4 regions of the Mesorhizobium sp. ES1-6 genome follow, and region 4 is predicted to be linked to each of the others. Evidence: riboswitches for the same ligand, from Rfam matches in the RefSeq annotation. Region 4 holds a riboswitch; each other region holds the start of a gene.
The links. Region 4 has a riboswitch for cobalamin ahead of LB564_RS28100 (aromatic ring-hydroxylating oxygenase subunit alpha). Riboswitches for the same ligand answer to the same signal wherever they lie in the genome.

Region 1 (4,525 bases), on a different contig from region 4:
CCGGAATCGTAGAGGAACACGCGTGTTCCCTTGCGATCACCAACCTTGGCGGTGATATCGGCGAGCTGCGCTCTCCAGCCGGCGACGAGCTTGTCCGCTTCCGGCTCCTTGCCGAAAATCTTGCCCAGCTTTTCGACGTCGCCATAAAGCAGGTCCATGGAGGCGGCCGGGCGGCTCTTGTCGAGATGGACGCAGCTTTCGGTCAGCACCAGCGTCTTGATGCCATGCGGTGCGAGCGTGTCGGGGGTCACGTCGCCGCCGGGCTTCATACCGTAGTACCAGCCGGCGAAGAAGAAATCGGGCTCGACCGCGACGAGATTCTCCAGCGTTGGATATTTCGGCGCCAGTTCTGGGATGGAACCCTGTTCTGCCTTGAATTCGGGGCCGACCTTGTACCATCCGGTGATTCCCGTCAGGCCGACGATCGAGGGCTGCAGTTTCAGCGCGAAGGCCATCTCGGCCATGTTGAGATCATGGATGACCGCACGCTTCGGTGGAGCGTCGAAAGTCAGCGGGTTGCCGCAGCTGTCGACGGTGACGGGGAAGGCGAAGGCCGTCGAGGCGAGCAGCGAGAGGACGAGCGAGATGGCAAGGCGTTTCACGGATTTGCTCCTTGGTTGAACCGTATCGGATGATGAGAGGGCGATCAGGATGGCGGCGCGGCGCGGTTCGGGAGCTCGAACACCGTCAGCTCGCGATCCTCGGTGGGATGGCGCAGGCGGAACACGTCGACGCCGAAAATCTCGCGGATCAGCTGCTGGGTCAGCGCCTCGTGCGGCGGCGCCAGAGCCTGCAGCCGCGCCTCATTCATCACCGCGACCTTGGTGGCAAAGGGCGCCACCAGCGTCAGATCGTGCAGCACGGCGATCACCGTCATGCCCAAGCCGGCCACCAGTTCGAGCAGTTGCGCGCGAGCGCGCGGGTCGAGGTGGTTGGTCGGTTCGTCGAGAAACAGGATCTTGGGCACCTGCGCGATGGCTCGGGCAAGCTGGGCGCGCTGGCGTTCGCCACCCGACAGCGAGCCGATGGTGCGGCCGAGCAGCGGCAACAGGCCCGTCCGGCGCAGCGCGTCCACGACAATGTCGCGCTCCTCGCCCCGGCGCCCCAGGCCGGCATGCGGGACGCGGCCGAGCTCGACATAGTCGATCACCGCCAGACGCGGATCCGGCTGGTCGGTCTGGCCGACGACGGCGATATGCAGGGCCCGCTCGGCCGGCGAAATCCTGTCCAGGCGTCGCCCGCCAAGCCTCACCTCGCCCGAACTTGGCCTTAGCATGCCGGACAACATGCGCAGCAGCGTGGTCTTGCCGGCGCCGTTGGGACCAATGATGGCGAGGCGGTCGCCTGATGTCACCGACAGGCTGACGGCATCGACCAGAGTCCGGCCATTCGCCGTCGCGCTCAGGTCGCGCGCATCGAGAAGCGGCGTTGTCATCGATTGCCATCCGCCGGCTTGCCCGGTGCCGGGATGCGGGCCAGCGTCTTGCCGGCCAGGCGCGGCGGACGTTGTCCGGAATTGCACCAGCCGTCGGCAAGCGAAGCGTAGAGCCTGGCAAACCGCACGAGATCGCCAGCGTCGGCCTCTGCATCGATCGAGCCGAAGAGATAGGCGGCTTTGCCCGGCGCCTGGAAGGCCACTGCCAGGGGGCGCGCGCATCCCGCCATGCAAGCCACGCCCTCGACCGTGAAATCACGCATCAGGTCAGGCTGGGCCGAGAGACGGGAGCGCAATTCGGCGCACAGAGCTTCGCCAGACCTGACGCCGGTCGGCACGTCGCGGCAAAGCGTGCACACGATGATCTGGTGCCTTTGGGTGCGGTGAATACGATCGATTGCGCCGTACAACGTCCCGTCACTTTCACAACTGGCGACGGAAGGATGTTGGTCGACCGGCCGACAAGACCGATGTCCACGTTTCCTCCCGGCACACCCCGTCCGGTCAACTCGGTGATGGCAGGTCTCCTGGCTCACGGGTCTCCGCGCAATCCTGCCTTCCCAGCCTTGCCGGCCAGTGGCGTTCCGGATCTTGCTCGCCGCTTACAGTTGCGGGGGCAGCCGCGGCCTCGACCCAAATCGGATCCCACCGCGTTCCCTTTTCACCCCTCGCCTTTCGGCTCGGGGACCATCACGAGTCGCAGCCTAGGCCGCGAGCGGCGCCGAGGCAAGACGATCATTATGTTCTGTTATAACAATACATGCACTCAGTCAATCGCTGCCGACACGGCCATCACCGTGCTGTTCGACGGTACCTTGCCGACACGGCCATCCGAGCCGATCACAGCAGGCACCCAATGAGAACGCGCGACCGCTTGCCCATTTGCGCCATGCGCAATTTCGATCAAACTGGGCGGGCTGCGAGGCGCCAGGATGCGGATGCCAAATGCGAGGAGCACATGAACCCGACCGAGAAAGCGCTATGGTTTGTCGAAAGCCATCTGCCTGACGTCGTTACGCTCGACGACGTCGCGCAAAGCAGTGGCGTGTCGCGCTTTCATGTGACGCGCGCCTTCGGCGCCGCCACCGGTCGCTCCGTCATGGGCTACATGCGCTCGCGCCGGCTGACCGAGGCGGCGCGCAAGCTGGCTGGCGGAGCGCCCGACATTCTCAGCATCGCGCTCGAAGCCAGCTACAACTCGCATGAGGCTTTCACCCGTGCCTTCCGCGACCAGTTCGGCACCACGCCGGAACTGGTGCGCGCGCAAGGCTCGACCAAGTCCCTCGACCTCGTGGAGCCTATCCTGATGGACAGTTCACTTCTCACCACACTCCAGCCGCCGCGCTTCGAGACCAGCCGGCCCTTCCTCGTCGCCGGGCTCGGCGAGCGCTACAGCTGCGAATCCAGTGCCGGGATTCCGATGCAGTGGCAGCGCTTCGCTCCATACATCGGTAACATACAAGGCGAGATTTCAGGCGTTTTCTACGGCGTCTGCCTCAATGGCGACGATGCCGGCAATTTCGACTATGTCGTCGGCGTCGAGGTGCGCGACTTCGCGGATCTGCCGAAGGAATTCTACCGGGTGCGGGTGCCGGCACAGAAATATGCCGTGTTCACGCATCGCGAGCACATCTCGACCATCCGGCGTACGATCAACACGATCTGGAACAGCTGGCTGCCCGCCTCAGGCCATGAAATCGCCGACGCGCCGGAATTCGAGCGCTATGGCCCTGAATTCGACGCCCGCACCGGCAATGGTGGGCTGGAGATCTGGGTGCCGGTCAAATCATAGGGGCTGGATGCCGAATGGGCCACGCCCCGGCAGCAGCCGAGGCGCGGCCCGCCGGCTCGCCTATTCCACGGTGAGCGCGACCTCATAGAGGCCGGGATGGGCCTGCCCCAGAGCCTGGTTGCGATCGAGGAAACCGCTCGTCCGCAGATGCTCGAAGACGCGCCGCATGGCCGCCTGATCCCGCGCCTGCGCATAGTTGACGACGCGTGTGCCGTCGAGTTCCCTGTGCAGGCTGGCCGACATCCAGCCGGGAATGCCACGACAACTCATTGCCGCCTCCCGCAAAAGGTCGATCAGCGCCTGCTGTCCGCCCTCGGGCACGGTGAAGACGTTGATCTGGGTGATGACGCCGGTGTCGGCGCGAATGATGGGCATTGTCTCTTCTCCTTCGTTGGCGCCTGGCACACGAAGGAACGCCGATCGGCGGGACCCCGAACGCCAAGCCCGGCGTCAAAGCACGCCGTGGCTTGCCGTGGGTTCCCATTCTGGATGGGAACGGAGCTTCCATCTGACGGAAGGGAGCGGGCTTACCGTTTGCCGCTCCAGGGTCCTTTTCGACCCGTATTCGATACCATTGGCGCAAACCGCCAGCAACCGGGCATTGCCGGACAGCTCGCTAGAGATCGAGATCCCAGTTCTGGCCAACCAGATCCTTGCCGAAGGAATGGTGGGGTTCTTCCTCGGTCAGCCTGAAACCCGCTGCCTGGTAGATGTGCCGGGCGGCGGTCAGAATGTCGTTGGTCCATAAGGTCAGCGTCTTGTAACCCCTGGCGCGGGCAAAGCCGATGCATTCCTCGACCAGGCGCTTGCCGATGCCGAGGCCCCGCGCCGAAGGTTCGACATAAAGGAGCCGCAGCTTGGCCACCTGGTCGGACTTGCGCACGACGAAGACCGAGCCGACGACCTCGCCTTCCCGTTCGGCGATCCAGCCGCGCTCCCATTTCGGATCGTAGGATTTTACGAAATTGGCCAGGATTTCGGCGACCAGCGCTTCATAGGTTTCGTCCCAGCCATAGTCCTGGGCGTAGAGCATCCCTTGCCGGCGGGTGATCCAGCCGATGTCGCCGACCTGCGGCGGCCGCAGCAGGTAAGGGATTTTCGGCTCGGCACCGTCATCCAGCAGTCGCTGTACCGTGCGCATGGACTTGACCAGCCGGTCTTGCTCCGAGGCAGGCAGCCGATCGAGCAGCGCCGCGACCTGGTCGTGCGAATCCTTGTTCAGCGGCGCGAAGGCGTTCCTGCCCGCCGGCGTCAGCGCGATCGTCGACTGCCGCGCGTCCGAAGCAAGGGTGGCCCTG
Region 2 (4,525 bases), on a different contig from region 4:
CACCGGCCGCACCTGCGGTTCGGTCGACCGCTGCAGGATGAAAGCCGTTGAACCGATGGCGAGGAGCACGGTGCTGACCAGAACGCCGGCTTCAGGAAAGAGGCCTGCACTGAGGCCCACCGACAGCGACGCGCCGGCGATATAGACCAGTTCGTCCGCCGCCGATTCGAAGGCGAAAGCGGTGTTCATCTGCGGCCGTCCCCGGAAAATCTCGGTCCAGCGGGCGCGCACCATTGCCGGCATGCTGGGCATGGCCGCGGCCGCCAGTGCCGAGGCGAACAGCGTCCAGACCGGCCAATCCTGATTGGTCGCCGCGATGAGAACCGCGAAGGCGATCACGGTGATGATGGTGGTGGGGACCACGATGCGTGTCTGGCCCAGACGGTCCACCAACCTTGATATTTGCGGCGCCACGAAAGCGTTGCCCAGCGCGAAAGTCGCCGAGACAGCACCCGCCAGCCAGTATTCGCCACGCGTCTGCGACAGCATCGCGACGATGCCGATCGGCGCCATGGCGATCGGCAGGCGCGCCAGGAAGCCGGCGGCCGCAAAGCCTTTGGCTCCGCGGGCCCGGAAGATTTCGGAGTAGGGATTATGCATGATCCGGTTCCTCGACAAAAGGCGATCTGATAATTACATACGATACGTATGAGTGTTAAATAGACCATACGTCGCGTATGTCAATTGGCATACGGAGCGTATGTGGATAGGACCAGAGCATGCACCGACCACGCAAGGAGATGATCGCCGAGACACGAGCCAAGCTGATCGCCGCGGCGCGTCAGGCTTTCGGCACTATCGGCTATTCCGAAGCGTCGATGGACGATTTCACCGCATCGGCCGGGCTGACTCGCGGCGCCCTCTATCATCACTTCGGCGACAAGAAGGGCCTGCTGGAGGCGGTTATCGCTGAAATCGACGCGGAAATGGCCGCCCGGGTGAATGAGGTTGCGTCAAGGGCGCCGACCCGCTGGCAGCATTTCGTCGACGAATGCACGACCTATATCGAAATGGCGCTGGAGCCGGAAATCCAGCGCATCATGTTCCGGGATGGCCCGGCCGTGCTGGGCGACCCGGCGCAATGGTCGAATGCCAGTGCATGTGTCGGTTCAATGACCGATCATCTAATCGCGCTGCAGGGGGAAGGGGTGGTCGTCCCCGGTGTCGACCCGGAGTCGGCAGCGCGGCTGATCAACGGGGCGAGCAGTCAGGCCGCGCAGCGCATCGCCAATGCGAAGGATCCCGAGGCGACGTCGAGGATGGTTGTGGCGGCGTTCAAGCAATTGCTCGAAGGCCTGCTGAAAAAGCCGCAAGCGCGGTCAAGCTGAACCGCCATGGCGGGACGCCACCGCCCGCAATTGACAACAGCCGGTTTGAGCGCATCCTCCCCCAGCCATCTCTGAGGGGGAGAATCGGGCATGTGGGATTTTGATATCGGCAGGTCGGTGTCCATCATGGTGCGGACCTGGCCCTTCATTGTCTTTCGCATGATCGTCTATTTCGGCATCACGCTGGCCTACATCATGGCCACCGGCACCGGTGCCTCGGTCGGTTATGGCGTCGGCCATATCTCCACCGATCCGGACGGCCCGTTGTCCTTTGCCCTGTGGGGCGGCGTGGTCGGCTTTGGCGTCGTCTCGATCGCCGTCTACTGGCTGCGCGAATACATCCTTTATGTCGTCAAGGCCGGCCACATCGCCGTCATGGTGCATCTCATCGACGGTCATGACGTTCCCGACGGCCAGAACCAGATCGCCTACGCAAAGCAGGTCGTGACCGAGCGTTTTGCCGAAGCGAACATCCTTTTCGTCGTCGACCAGCTGGTCAAGGGCGCCATCCGCGCCATCACCGGCCTGCTCGGCGGCGTCGCCCCCTTCCTGCCCATTCCTGGCCTCAGCGGCCTGGTCGCCTTCCTCAACACGGTGATCCGCCTGTCGCTGACCTATGTCGACGAGATCATCCTCGGCTACAACATTCGCATCAACTCGTCCTCGCCCTTCGAAACCGCGCGCCAAGGCGTCGTGCTCTACGCCCAGAACGGCAAGACCATGGTCAAGAACGCCGTCTGGCTAGCGGTCATCATGTGGGGCGTGTCGTTTGTGATCTTCCTGCTGATGCTGGCGCCGGCCGCCGCCATTCTCTACGTCATGCCCGGGCAACTCGCCGGTTGGGCCTTCGTGCTGGCCATCGTCTTTGCCTGGGCCTTCAAGGCGGCTTTCATCGAGCCCTTTGCCATCGCTTGCCTGATGCAGGTCTATTTCAAGACCATCGAAGGCCAGGTGCCCGATGCCGCCTGGGATGCCAGGCTGGCCGAAGCCTCGTCGAAGTTCAGGGAACTGAAGGACAAGGCGCTCTCCACCTTCGGCGGCTCGCGCTGGGGCACGGCCGGCGCGACGCGCTGATCGGCGGGACTCGCGGGCGCAATGTCGGGGATGTTGAGGCGCGCCACCGCCGATTTGAGCGGTGCCTCTCCCTGGCCGCAAAACGTCTCGCTCATGATCAGGTCGGGCAGCGGCAACCGTCGTCCCCAGCCATGCGTTTCAAGATCCGGTTTCGGTGCGAACTCCGAGACACGGCCCACGCAGAGATAGGCAATCGGCGTTACATGGTCGGGAATGGCCAGCAGCCGTTTCAGCGCCTCGGCCTCGATGATGCTGACCCAGCCGACGCCAACACCCTCGGCACGTGCCGCCAGCCAGAAATTCTGCACCGCGCAGACCGTGCTGAAGAGATCCATTTCCGGATTGTGCCATCGTCCAAGCGGCGAGCCTTTCGAGCGTTCGCGGTCGCAGGTGATGCAGATGTTGAGCGCGCTTTCGCAAATGCCTTCGAGCTTGAGCTTGCGGTAGAGCGCCCGCCTTTCTTTTTCGATCGCCGGCAATTCCTGTTCTCGTGCGGCCAGGAACAGGTCGCGCACCTCAGCCCGCCGCTGCCGGTCGCGGATGACGATGAAGTTCCAGGGCTGCATGAAGCCGACCGACGGGGCGTGATGGGCGGCAAGCAGCAACCGCGCCAGGACGTCGTCATCGATCGCCTCCGATGTAAAATGGCTGCGGACGTCGCGCCGCGTGAACATGGCGCGATAAACCGCGTCGCGCGCTTTCTGATCGAATCCGTCGCCGACAGGAGCGGTCATGGCTTCCGGCATCGCGTGTCCCCTTGCGATTGCAATCCCTGATATCCGCCTGACCATGCGGATATCGATGCCTGCCAGGCCGGTCTTCTGGCTCGGGATCAACCCGCCTCCGGTGCCTTCCCGTCATCGACAGTGGCATTTACCGGCGCGGTCCCCCTTACAGCGTTGGGCACGCCACGGAATTCAACCGTGTTCCCGATTCTCCCGCCACAAACAGACCGGCGGGCACCAGGCAGGTCCCCACCTTACGCCGAAGTGCCGGCGACGCCAATGCCCGTAGCGACACTACGAGACGCGGACGTGATTTTCCCCAGCGATCAAAGCGCGGCGCATGGTCATTGGGGCGCCGGGGCACTAGATAGGGGACATGGTCACCCGTCTCTATACACACCCGATCTTTCTCGAACACATCACCCCGCCCGGTCACCCCGAGCGGCCGGATCGCCTGCGCGCCATCGAGCGCGTGCTCGACGACGAAGCTTTCGCCGCGCTCGACCGGGTGCAGGCGCCGGAAGGTGACGAGGCGACCATCCTCTACGCGCATCCCGCCGATTTCGTCGCGCGTGTCCGCGCCGCCATCCCCGACGAGGGCATAGCCCGCATCGATGCCGACACCACCGCCAGCCCGAAAAGCTGGCAGGCGGTCATCACCGCGATCGGTGCCGCCAACGCCGCCGTCGACGACGTCTTCGCGGGCTGTGCCGACAATGTCTTCGTCGCGGCCCGACCGCCCGGCCATCACGCCGAAAAGACCACGGCGATGGGCTTCTGCTTCTTCAACACAGCGGCGATCGCTGCCCGCTATGCGCAGAAGAAGCATGGCGCCGAACGTGTCGCCGTCGTCGACTGGGACGTGCATCACGGCAACGGCACGCAGGATATTTTCTGGGACGACCCCTCGGTGCTCTATTGCTCGACGCACCAGATGCCGCTCTACCCCGGCACCGGCGCGAAGACCGAGACCGGCGCCGGGAACATCGTCAACGCGCCACTGGCGCCGCAAACCGGCAGCGAGGTGTTTCGCGACGCCTTCCTGTCGCGCGTGCTGCCGTCGATCGACAATTTCGCGCCCGACCTGATCATCATTTCGGCCGGCTTCGACGCGCATCATCGCGATCCCCTGGCCGAGATCAATCTGACCGAGGACGATTTCGACTGGGCGACGGGCCAGCTCATGCAGCGCGCCGCTCGCCACAGCGGCAACCGGCTCGTCAGCCTGCTCGAGGGCGGCTACGATCTGCAGGGATTGGCATTTTCGGTCGCCGCCCATGTCGGGCGACTGATGAAAGGATGAATGATGAGCGGTGAGATCAACGAAGACGTCAAGGCGATGAGCTTCGAACAGGCGCTCGACGCGCTGGAGAAGATCGTCGATGATCTGGAGCGTGG
Region 3 (4,525 bases), on a different contig from region 4:
GCATGTTCGGCATAGGTCGGCCCCAGCACCAATGCCTTTCCGGGCCGCACCAGCGATGCCACGCGCGGCAGCAGAATCTGCGTGCCAGGCGCCGCCACGACGTTGTCTGGGGAAGGCGCGCCATAGGTGCTGGCCGCGATCTCTATTAGCTCAACGCTGCGCGCGGCCTCCGGCAATCGCCACAGGGAGGTGGCGGGCAGGTCGAAAAGCGGGTAGGAGTGCGGATTGATACCGGTCGAGAGGTCGACGAAAGGCAGCACGGCATTGGGGAAAAGCGCCCTTGCCCGGCCAAGACTTCCCCCATGGTCCACCGCTCCTTCAAGAAGCTTCATGTCAGTTCTGATCGCTTTCCTGTCATTGGCCGTCGAACTCGTCCTGGGTTATCCAGACTGGCTGTTTCGCGCCATCGGCCATCCCGTAACATGGTTCGGCAGGCTGATATCCTTTCTCGATGTCAGGCTCAACCGCGCCACTGATCCCGACGCGCTGCGTCGCCAACGTGGTGTCCAGGCGCTTCTGGTCATCGTGCTGGTGCCGGCGGTGATTGGTCTTTGCCTACAGCTTGTCCTGCTCTGGTTCGTCCCCTTGGGATTGATCATTGCCGTCTTTCTGGCGACATCGCTTCTGTCGCAGAAGAGCCTCTATGAACATGTCGAAGCCGTCGCCGACGCGCTCGACAGTGGCGGACTCGATATGGGCCGGGCCGCCGTGTCGCGGATCGTTGGCCGCGATCCCGAAACGCTGGACCGCGCCGGCGTCTGCCGCGCGGCGATCGAGAGCCTGGCGGAGAATTTCTCCGACGGCATCGTCGCCCCTGCCTTCTGGACCGGTGTCGGTGGCCTTGCTGGCGGTGCTGCCTACAAAGCCGCCAACACCGCCGATTCGATGATCGGCCACCGCACTCCGCGCCATGAGGCGTTCGGCTGGGCGGCGGCGCGCTTCGACGATTGGATCAACCTGCCGGCATCACGGCTGACGGCGCTGCTGATCGTGCTGGCGGCTTTCCTGGTCAAGGATGCCGACCCCGGCAATGCCTGGCAGGCGGTATGGCGCGACGCGAAAAAACACCGCTCGCCCAATGCCGGCTGGCCCGAAGCGGCCATGGCCGGTGCGCTTGGCCTCGCGCTCGCCGGACCGCGCAGCTATGGCGGCGTCGTGGTCGACGATATCTTCATGGGCGAAGGCGGCCGCCGCGACGTCGACAGCGGCGACATCAGGCGGGCGCTGCAACTCTATCGTGTCGCCGACTATTTGCTGATTGGCCTGTTTGGCCTGGTCGCGGTGATCGCGGTCATGGCGTTCTAGAACTCGATGCCCTGCTGCGCTTTTACGCCAGCGGAAAAATGGTGCTTCGTCAGTCCCATCTCGGTGACAAGATCAGCGGCCTCGACCAAGGCCGGCTTGGCGTTGCGGCCGGTGACGACGACATGCAGGCCCTCGCGGCGGACCTTGAGCGCACCCACCACCTTGTCGAGATCGAGATAGTCGTAGCGCAGCGCGATGTTGAGTTCATCGAGCACGACGAGGCTGATCGAGGGATCGTCGATCAATTCCAGCGCCTTGGCCCAGGCGGCCTCGGCGGCCGCGATGTCGCGCTTCAGATCCTGCGTTTCCCAGGTGAAGCCCTCGCCCATCGCGTGCCAGACGACGCGGTCGCCGAAGGCGGCGAAAGCGTCCTTCTCGCCGGTGTGCCATTTGCCCTTGATGAACTGGACGACGCCGACCCGCTTGCCGTAGCCGAGCATGCGCAGCGCGAGACCGAAGGCAGCCGTGGTCTTGCCCTTGCCGGGGCCGGTGTTGACGATGAGCAGACCTTTCTCGATCGTCTTACCCGCCACCTCGGCGTCCTGCACGGCCTTGCGCTTGGCCATCTTGGCGCGATGGCGTTCTTCATCCCGATCTTTGGCGTCCTTGTCGTCGATGTCAGTCATTTCACTTCACCTTGAGCGGTAGTCCCGCCACCATCAGCAGCACCGTATCGGCGACCGCGGCGACCCGCTGGTTGAGCCGGCCGGCGTCGTCGCGAAACCGCCGCGCCAGTACATTGTCGGGCACGATGCCTTGGCCGACCTCGTTCGACACCACGAACCACGGCCCGCGCGGCCGTGACAGCACGTCCGCCAACCGTCGGCAAACCGCGTCGACGTCGTGATCGGCCAGCATGTGATTGGTCAGCCACAGCGTCAGGCAGTCGACAAGCACCGGCTGACCGTCCGGCAACGCCTCAAGCGCTTCGGCAAGATCGAGCGGCGCGTCGATGGTCTGCCAGCCCTCGCCGCGCCGCGAGCGGTGCAGCGCGATGCGCTCATGCATCTCGTCATCGTAAGCTTGCGCGGTGGCGATATAGGCCCATGGCGAGGGCAATGCCGCCACCAGGGTTTCGGCGTGCGCGCTCTTGCCTGAGCGCGCACCACCTATGATGAAGGTCAGCTTGCCCAGATCAGGCAAAGCTGTCGCGCAGACCGGTCGCCGTGCCTGTGAAGCGCCCACGCACCACGCCGACGACCGCGCCGAGCACAAGCCAGAACACCAGGTTGGTCACCGTCACCGCCACCACGAACTGATGATGCAGGCCCTCCGGGATCGGTGTCTCGAAACTGTCTGGCTGCGGCGCGCCGACAATATGCGGCGCGACGATCAGCAGGACGGCAAGGATGGCCAGCGGCAGCGATTTGCGGAAGGCGATCAGGCCGAGGCCGATCGCGGTCGCCACGACTGTCGCGGTCCACCAGATCTGCCGCGGAAGCAGTTCGGCCGCGGGCATTGCCGGCAGTTCCGGCGGCAGGCCGAGGCCGGGCGCCAGCGTGAACACGGCAAAGCCGGCCAGGCCCCAGAACACGCCTTGGCGCCAGGTGCCGATGCCGCCGGCGAATTCCGAAACCGCGACCAGGACCAGCGCGAAGCCGATGCCGGTGACGATGTTGGCAAGCACGCTGAAGGCGAACCGCTCGAAGCCGTCGGCCGGCGCCCAGCCTTCATCCTCCGCCGCCGGAGCGGCTGCTTCCGCCGCCGGCGCGGCCGAACTCATGGCATTGCCTGCCGGGGCGATTGTACTCATGGCGTTGGTATCGGTCGCGGCGGGTGCCGCGCCATGGTCATGGTGATGGCCGCCGCCGGCCTGTTCGTAGACTTCCGCTTTCAGGATCAGCGGAACGGTCGCATAGGCCTGCATGCAGGCGAGAACGACGCCGGCCACGAGCCCCGCGATCGCCGCGACGAACACGACGTTGCGAAAAAGGTTCATGATGTCAGATCCCTATCAGTGGCAGGGAAAGGCCATCGAATGGCGGTAGTCGTGGGCGGCGTTGTGGACCGCGTCGATATGCGAGAAGCCGACGAAGCCGACGACGAAGATGCCGAGCAGCGCGGCGAGCGCGAGCTGCATGAAGCGCGACTGCGAGGAGACGGAGGCGCCGAGGGAGACGGTAGCAGTGGTCATGTCTTGTCCTTTCGCCCTCCACCCGAGGGCATAGAAGTCAGTCTTTTCGCCGCCGGCAGGTCTCCTGGCTCGCGGATCAGCGCCCTTCCCCACCTTCCCGAAGAAAAACCTTCAGTGGCATATGGAGAGGACTACCGCACACAGTTGCGGGGGCAGCCACGGCATTGGGCGAAACCTCGCCCGCACCGCATTCCCTCTTGGTTCCAAAAAAAGGAACCGACGACGTTGGTGACTATAGGGAAATTCGCCGCGCGCGGCAAACCAAATTCCGACAGCCGACAGCGCAGGAGCGTCGTATCGGCAAAACCGTTCCCATCCCGCCCTGATTGACAAACTTCATGGCCGGGTGTCGGCTGGCAACCCTCACAGGAAGCCAGCCATGCAGCCCAATGCCAGCGAGCGCGATCCCTATAACGGCCTGACTCGAACCGAGCCGACGCTGCCCTCATCGGCATATTGGGACCAGCAGAACTATCAGCTTGATCTCGATGCGATCTGGTACAGAAGCTGGCTGCTGGTCTGCCGCGAGGCCGATCTGGCCCAGCCGCTGGCCTTTCGCCGATTCCGCATCGGCACGCAGGACATCCTCGTGCTGCGCGACGACACTGGCGAGCTGCGCGCCTTCCACAACACCTGCCGCCATCGCGGCTCGCAGCTTTGCCAGGAGAGCGAAGGCCGGCTGAAGGCACGGCTGATCACCTGCCCCTATCACGCCTGGTCCTACTCGCTGCGCGGCGATCTTGTGCGCGTGCCGTCGAAATCGCTGCCCGACGGCTTCGACAAGGCCGATCACCCGCTCTACCGCGTCGCGCTCTCGGTGTGGCGGGGTTTCGTCTTCGTCAATCTGCGGGAAGACGCGGACGGCTCGGCGCAATCCTCCTTCGATCCCGCTTCCGGCAACCTGGGCAACTGGCCGCTCGAATCGCTGGTCTCAGGCCATGTGCTGCGCAAGGTGATGCACTGCAACTGGAAGATCTTTTGGGAGAACTTCAACGAGTGCCTGCATTGCCCGGGTGTTCACAGGGATCTGTCGCGGCTGGTGCCGATCTATGGCCGCGGTCTGATGAGCCGGCATGACGACCCCGA
Region 4 (4,525 bases):
AGCACGCCGTGACCGAGATGCACGGTCAGTTCCAACAGGGGCAGGCTGACCTTGCGTGTGGTCGGATAGCGCAAGCCCGCATCTTCGGCGGCGGCGAGGAGATACCGGCCGTAATCGGGCAAGGTTTCCAGCGTGACGCGCGGCATCAAGCGCCTTCCATCACGGCAGCGGCCGGCCCGTCAGGAAGCCTGCTTGACCGCCGGCCAGCCGAGTGGTTCCTCGACCTCGTGGATGGGATCAATGATGATCAGGTCGGCGAGGTCGTCGTGAATGCTCACATCGAGCGGCTCGTTCGTGGCGGCCAGCTCGGCGGCCAATTCGTCCGGCAATGGCTGCACCGTCGCGTCGGAAGGCACCAGCAAGCCCAGTTCGAGCAATTGCGCTATGAAGTGATCGAGTTGGGCCTCGCCTATTGTCGAGCCGCCCGCGGTAAGCCCGACCAGAGCCCGGGCGTCCATTCCGGACGAAAGCGCCTGCCACACCTTGCTGCCGGAATCGGAGAAGCCGAAATACTTGCCATTCGCAAGGTTGAGCACCACGGCCTCGCCATCGAAGGATTCGAAAACGATATCCCGGCTCGCAACCGCATAGGCATGGGATTCATGCATCATTGTCGCCCCGCTTAGCATTCCTGCCCGCCAGCAGGACCCGTTCCACCGACAACGCCTGTAAACTTTCGGTTGTTCCTTGGCAAGGTAACCTTTGCCGGTAAGGCGCCGGCCATATGCGGGATCAGTCGAAGGCCAGCCGGATCAAACCTCGATTTCCAGTGCCGACAGTGGCTTGGAACAACAGGCCAAGATGAAGCCGTCGTCGATCTCGTGATCGAGGATGCCGCCATTGTGGCTCATCTCGACGGCGCCGGAGACTTTCTTCACCTTGCAGGTTCCGCACAGGCCGAATTCGCAGGCTGCCGGGATCCGCACGCCCGAGGCGCGGGCCGTCTGCAGCACGGTCTGGCCGGCGACGCACTCGGCATCGACGTCCGACAGCGCGAAGCGGATAGGTGTTGCTGCTTCGACGGGAGCTGCCGCACCGTCCTGCTCCGGCGAGGCGAACGGCGCCGGGATTTCCTCCACGGTCGGCGCGGCAAAGCTTTCCTGATGGTATCTCGCCATGTCGAAGCCGGCGGCCTCCAGCATGCCGCGCACGGCGCGCATGAAGGGATCGGGGCCGCAGCAGAAGATTTCGCGTTCACGGAAATCGGGCGCCAGCAGCGGCAGCCGGATGGCATCTATGCGGCCCATATGGCCGTACCAGCCCTCGCGGCTCGACCGCTCCTCGATCATGAAGCCGAGCGACAGGCCCGGCATGTGGCCGCCCAAAAGTTCGAGTTCCTTGCGGAAAATGATCTCTTCGGGACGCCGCGCGCAATTGACGAAGCCGACATCGGTCCAGGGCGCGCAATCGTTCAGCCAGCGCAGCATCGACATCATCGGCGTCACGCCGGAGCCGGCCGAGATGAACAGATATTTCGCCGCCGGATGGCTGTGCAACGAAAAATCGCCGCTCGGTCCATAGGCCTTGACGTGCGAGCCGGGGGTCAGGTGATCGAACATCCAGCGTGTGCCGATGCTGCCTGCCTGCGCCTTCACCGTCACCGCTATGGAGAACGGCCGCGACGGTGACGACGACAGCGTGTAGGTGCGCATCAGCGGACCGTCCGGCGTCGGCAGTTCCAGCGTCACGAACTGGCCCGGCTTGTAACGGAACCAGGTCTGGTTGTCGGAGCGGAAGGTGAAGGTCTTGACGCCGGGCGCCTCATCGCTGACGCCGGTCACTTCCAGCACCTGCAGCCTGTCGTTCCACGGCGCCATCTGGTCGAGATGGCGATAGAGGCCAAGGTCGGTCATGGCATTCATCCCTCAGCCTCTCATGCCACGCTGCGCAGCGCCGGCCGGCCGCCTTCGGCAAGGCGCGGGCCGATGAAGCGCGCGTACCAGTCGACGAACTGGATGACGCCGCCTTCATGCAGCTCCGAATAGGGGCCGGGCTCATAGGCCGGCGACAGGATGCCGAAGGCGTTTTCCTCGACGATGCGGCGGTCCTGGTCGTTGGTCTCGGTCCAGACATGGGTGAGTTCGGCGAGATCGTAGTCGACGCCCTCGACCGCGTCCTTGTGCACCAGCCATTTCGTCGTCACCGCCGTTTCTGTGGCGCTGACCGGCAGCACACGGAAGGTGACGGCATGATCGACCAGGATATGGTTCCAGGTCGTCGGATAGTGGTAATGCATCAAGGTGCCGATCCGGTCGGCCGAGACGCTGTCGGACAGGTTCTTCCTCACCGCCCGCTTGCCCGTCATCGTGTAGCTCTGGGCATCGCGCAGCAACGGCGCGCGGGTGGCACGGTATTGTCCAGCCGGGTCGATGCGGAATTTGCTGGGCAAGCCAACAGCCTCGCATTTGGCCCAATGCGCCAGCATTTCCGGATCGCTGTCGGCGCCCTGCACGCCGGTCACGGTCGGCGCTTCCGGGAAGGTCTTGCACAATTCCGGATGATTGCCGGCGCAATGGTAGCATTCGCGGTTGTTTTCCCAGACCAGCTTCCAGTTGCCCTTCTCGATGATGGTGCTCTCGAAGGCGATCTTGGCCTCGCTGAGCCGGTGCGGCTGCAGATAGGGCCCGATCATCGCCCGCATCGGCGCGAAGTCCGCCGGCTCCTTGGCCAGGCAGATGAAGACATAGCCGGCGACGCTTTCGCAGGCGACTGGCTTCAGCCCGAACTGGCTCTTGTCGAACCCGTCGGCCATCTGGCGGGCGAACAGCAGCCGGCCGTCAAGCTCGTAAGTCCACTGGTGGTAAGGACAGACCAGTTTGGCGGCCATGCCTTTGTCGCTGTTGCAGACGCGGCTGCCGCGATGACGGCAGGAATTGTGGAAGGCGTTGATCTTGCCCTGCTGGTCACGCACCAGCACGACCGGATAGTCGCCGATCTGCACGGTGATGAAGCTGCCCGGCTTGGGCAACTCGCAATCATGGCCTATGAACAGCCAGTCGCGATACCAGATCAGCTCCATGTCCAGCTTGAAGTAGTCCGGGTCGGTATAAAAGGGCTGTTCCAGCGAAAAGCCTTGTCTGCGGCTGTTCAAGAGCCTCAGCATGTCGTTGCGCGCATCCATGTCCTGTCCTCATTTTCAAGGACTGAACTGGTGGTGATGGAGGAAGGATTGAGCGCGAGCCGGCAAAAGCCGGACAAACATCATCCGCCCCTTGACCGCCCACCGCGATCAGTCGAGTTCTAGCGATCTCGGGCTGGTTTCCGGGCTCTGGAGTCGTCCTTGCGGACCATCGCGACACCTTCCCAGGCCTTCGCCCAGTGGTCTCCCGTTGCGACTTGAACTCCACCACCGTTGCGGGGGCAGCGCCGGAATCTGACCGGCTTCCCAATTCTCCGCTCCGTCGTCACGCAGCGGCACCTGAGATGGAATGATTTAATCACGACAGGGTTTGCGACATCGGCATGAAAGCGACATCGCCTCCATGCGGCGCGACACGCATGCTGGATGGTTCCGGCGGATGGAAGCGTCTTTATGGGAAGCCGCACCGGCACGTTTTCTACCCGTTGCCGGCGGCGAAAAAGGTTAACGGTTACGAAAAGTGACTATTAGCAGATTCTAAAATCGAACCGAACGGTTCGTTTCTGTTGACGGTGCGTGCAGGACGGTGTGAACGCAAGGTCTCCGACACCGTCGGTGATCGAAGCGGTGGTTCCAGTTAACCGGTTGATATAGCGAAGAAAAACAATGGACGTAAAAGGGCCTGGTACAATTTCAAGTGGTGGAGTCATGGTCCACGCGGAACAACTTCGTGATTGGAAACGGCAAAGGTGCTCTCCCACATCGGGGCTGTCCGAACGACGCGATTTTTAATCCCAAGACACGCCGCTAGACGGACGGAAAAATACTGGAGTACCCAAAATGAAAAAGATTGTTCTCACTGCCGCAGCCCTTCTGGCTATTTCCGGCAGCGCCTTTGCTGGTAGCGACCATTATGGTTCGAGCGCCGCGACCCCCGCTGCCACCTCTGTCGACAGCTCGTACACCGCTTCGACCAAGAAGTCGCAGCCGGCTGCTCAGACGCCTGTCCAGGGTGCCGATCACAACCTCTTCGGCAACAACTAACAGCCGCTTCCCGGCACGCGGCGGGGTTGCCCTGTCGCGCCGGTGGACGCCACAAATTCAGGAGTATTTGAAATGAACAAGATCCTCATTGCTGCCGCCGCCGTTCTGGCCCTTTCCGGCAGCGCCTTCGCCGGTAGCGACAACTTTGGTTCGAACGGTGCCAACCAGGCGGCTGTCACTTCGACCGACAACGCGGCCACCGCGTCGATCGGCAAGTCGGCTCCGGCCACCCAGGCGCCCGTTCAGCAGGGCAGCGACCGCAACCTCTTCGGTCACTAATCCCGATCCCACGGCCGGTGGGTTCGCCCGCCGGCCCGACCGACTTCAAAATATTCAGGAGTATTTAGAATGAACAAGATCCTCATCGCTGCCGCCGCCGTTCTGGCCCTTTCCGGCAGCGCC

Region 1: linked by a shared signal. The riboswitch ahead of LB564_RS23005 (DUF1636 family protein) and the one ahead of LB564_RS28100 (aromatic ring-hydroxylating oxygenase subunit alpha) in region 4 are both predicted to bind cobalamin.
Region 2: linked by a shared signal. The riboswitch ahead of bluB (5,6-dimethylbenzimidazole synthase) and the one ahead of LB564_RS28100 (aromatic ring-hydroxylating oxygenase subunit alpha) in region 4 are both predicted to bind cobalamin.
Region 3: linked by a shared signal. The riboswitch ahead of LB564_RS19530 (CbtB domain-containing protein) and the one ahead of LB564_RS28100 (aromatic ring-hydroxylating oxygenase subunit alpha) in region 4 are both predicted to bind cobalamin.

What each region holds. Positions count from the first base shown of each region.
Region 1 covers NZ_JAIUGU010000010.1:165,176-169,700, reverse strand. Annotated here, with positions in the region: gene LB564_RS23015 (ABC transporter substrate-binding protein) at 1-602, opposite strand, end outside; gene LB564_RS23010 (ABC transporter ATP-binding protein) at 647-1,435, opposite strand; gene LB564_RS23005 (DUF1636 family protein) at 1,432-1,794, opposite strand; cobalamin riboswitch at 1,935-2,142, opposite strand; gene LB564_RS23000 (AraC family transcriptional regulator) at 2,394-3,227, shown strand; gene LB564_RS22995 (antibiotic biosynthesis monooxygenase family protein) at 3,288-3,602, opposite strand; gene LB564_RS22990 (helix-turn-helix domain-containing GNAT family N-acetyltransferase) at 3,844-4,525, opposite strand, start outside.
Region 2 covers NZ_JAIUGU010000004.1:49,049-53,573, reverse strand. Annotated here, with positions in the region: gene LB564_RS12330 (MFS transporter) at 1-600, opposite strand, end outside; gene LB564_RS12325 (TetR/AcrR family transcriptional regulator) at 720-1,328, shown strand; gene LB564_RS12320 (hypothetical protein) at 1,419-2,402, shown strand; partial or broken gene bluB (5,6-dimethylbenzimidazole synthase) at 2,522-3,136, opposite strand; cobalamin riboswitch at 3,196-3,384, opposite strand; gene LB564_RS12310 (histone deacetylase family protein) at 3,504-4,430, shown strand; gene LB564_RS12305 (exodeoxyribonuclease VII small subunit) at 4,434-4,525, shown strand, end outside.
Region 3 covers NZ_JAIUGU010000007.1:259,595-264,119, reverse strand. Annotated here, with positions in the region: gene cobD (threonine-phosphate decarboxylase CobD) at 1-332, opposite strand, end outside; gene cbiB (adenosylcobinamide-phosphate synthase CbiB) at 331-1,305, shown strand; gene cobO (cob(I)yrinic acid a,c-diamide adenosyltransferase) at 1,302-1,931, opposite strand; gene cobU (bifunctional adenosylcobinamide kinase/adenosylcobinamide-phosphate guanylyltransferase) at 1,933-2,448, opposite strand; gene LB564_RS19535 (CbtA family protein) at 2,441-3,244, opposite strand; gene LB564_RS19530 (CbtB domain-containing protein) at 3,260-3,439, opposite strand; cobalamin riboswitch at 3,476-3,675, opposite strand; gene LB564_RS19525 (aromatic ring-hydroxylating oxygenase subunit alpha) at 3,819-4,525, shown strand, end outside.
Region 4 covers NZ_JAIUGU010000015.1:166,173-170,697, forward strand. Annotated here, with positions in the region: gene LB564_RS28085 (serine kinase) at 1-146, opposite strand, end outside; gene LB564_RS28090 (PqqD family protein) at 180-611, opposite strand; gene LB564_RS28095 (hybrid-cluster NAD(P)-dependent oxidoreductase) at 753-1,853, opposite strand; gene LB564_RS28100 (aromatic ring-hydroxylating oxygenase subunit alpha) at 1,874-3,121, opposite strand; cobalamin riboswitch at 3,235-3,437, opposite strand; gene LB564_RS28105 (DUF680 domain-containing protein) at 3,920-4,123, shown strand; gene LB564_RS28110 (DUF680 domain-containing protein) at 4,196-4,402, shown strand.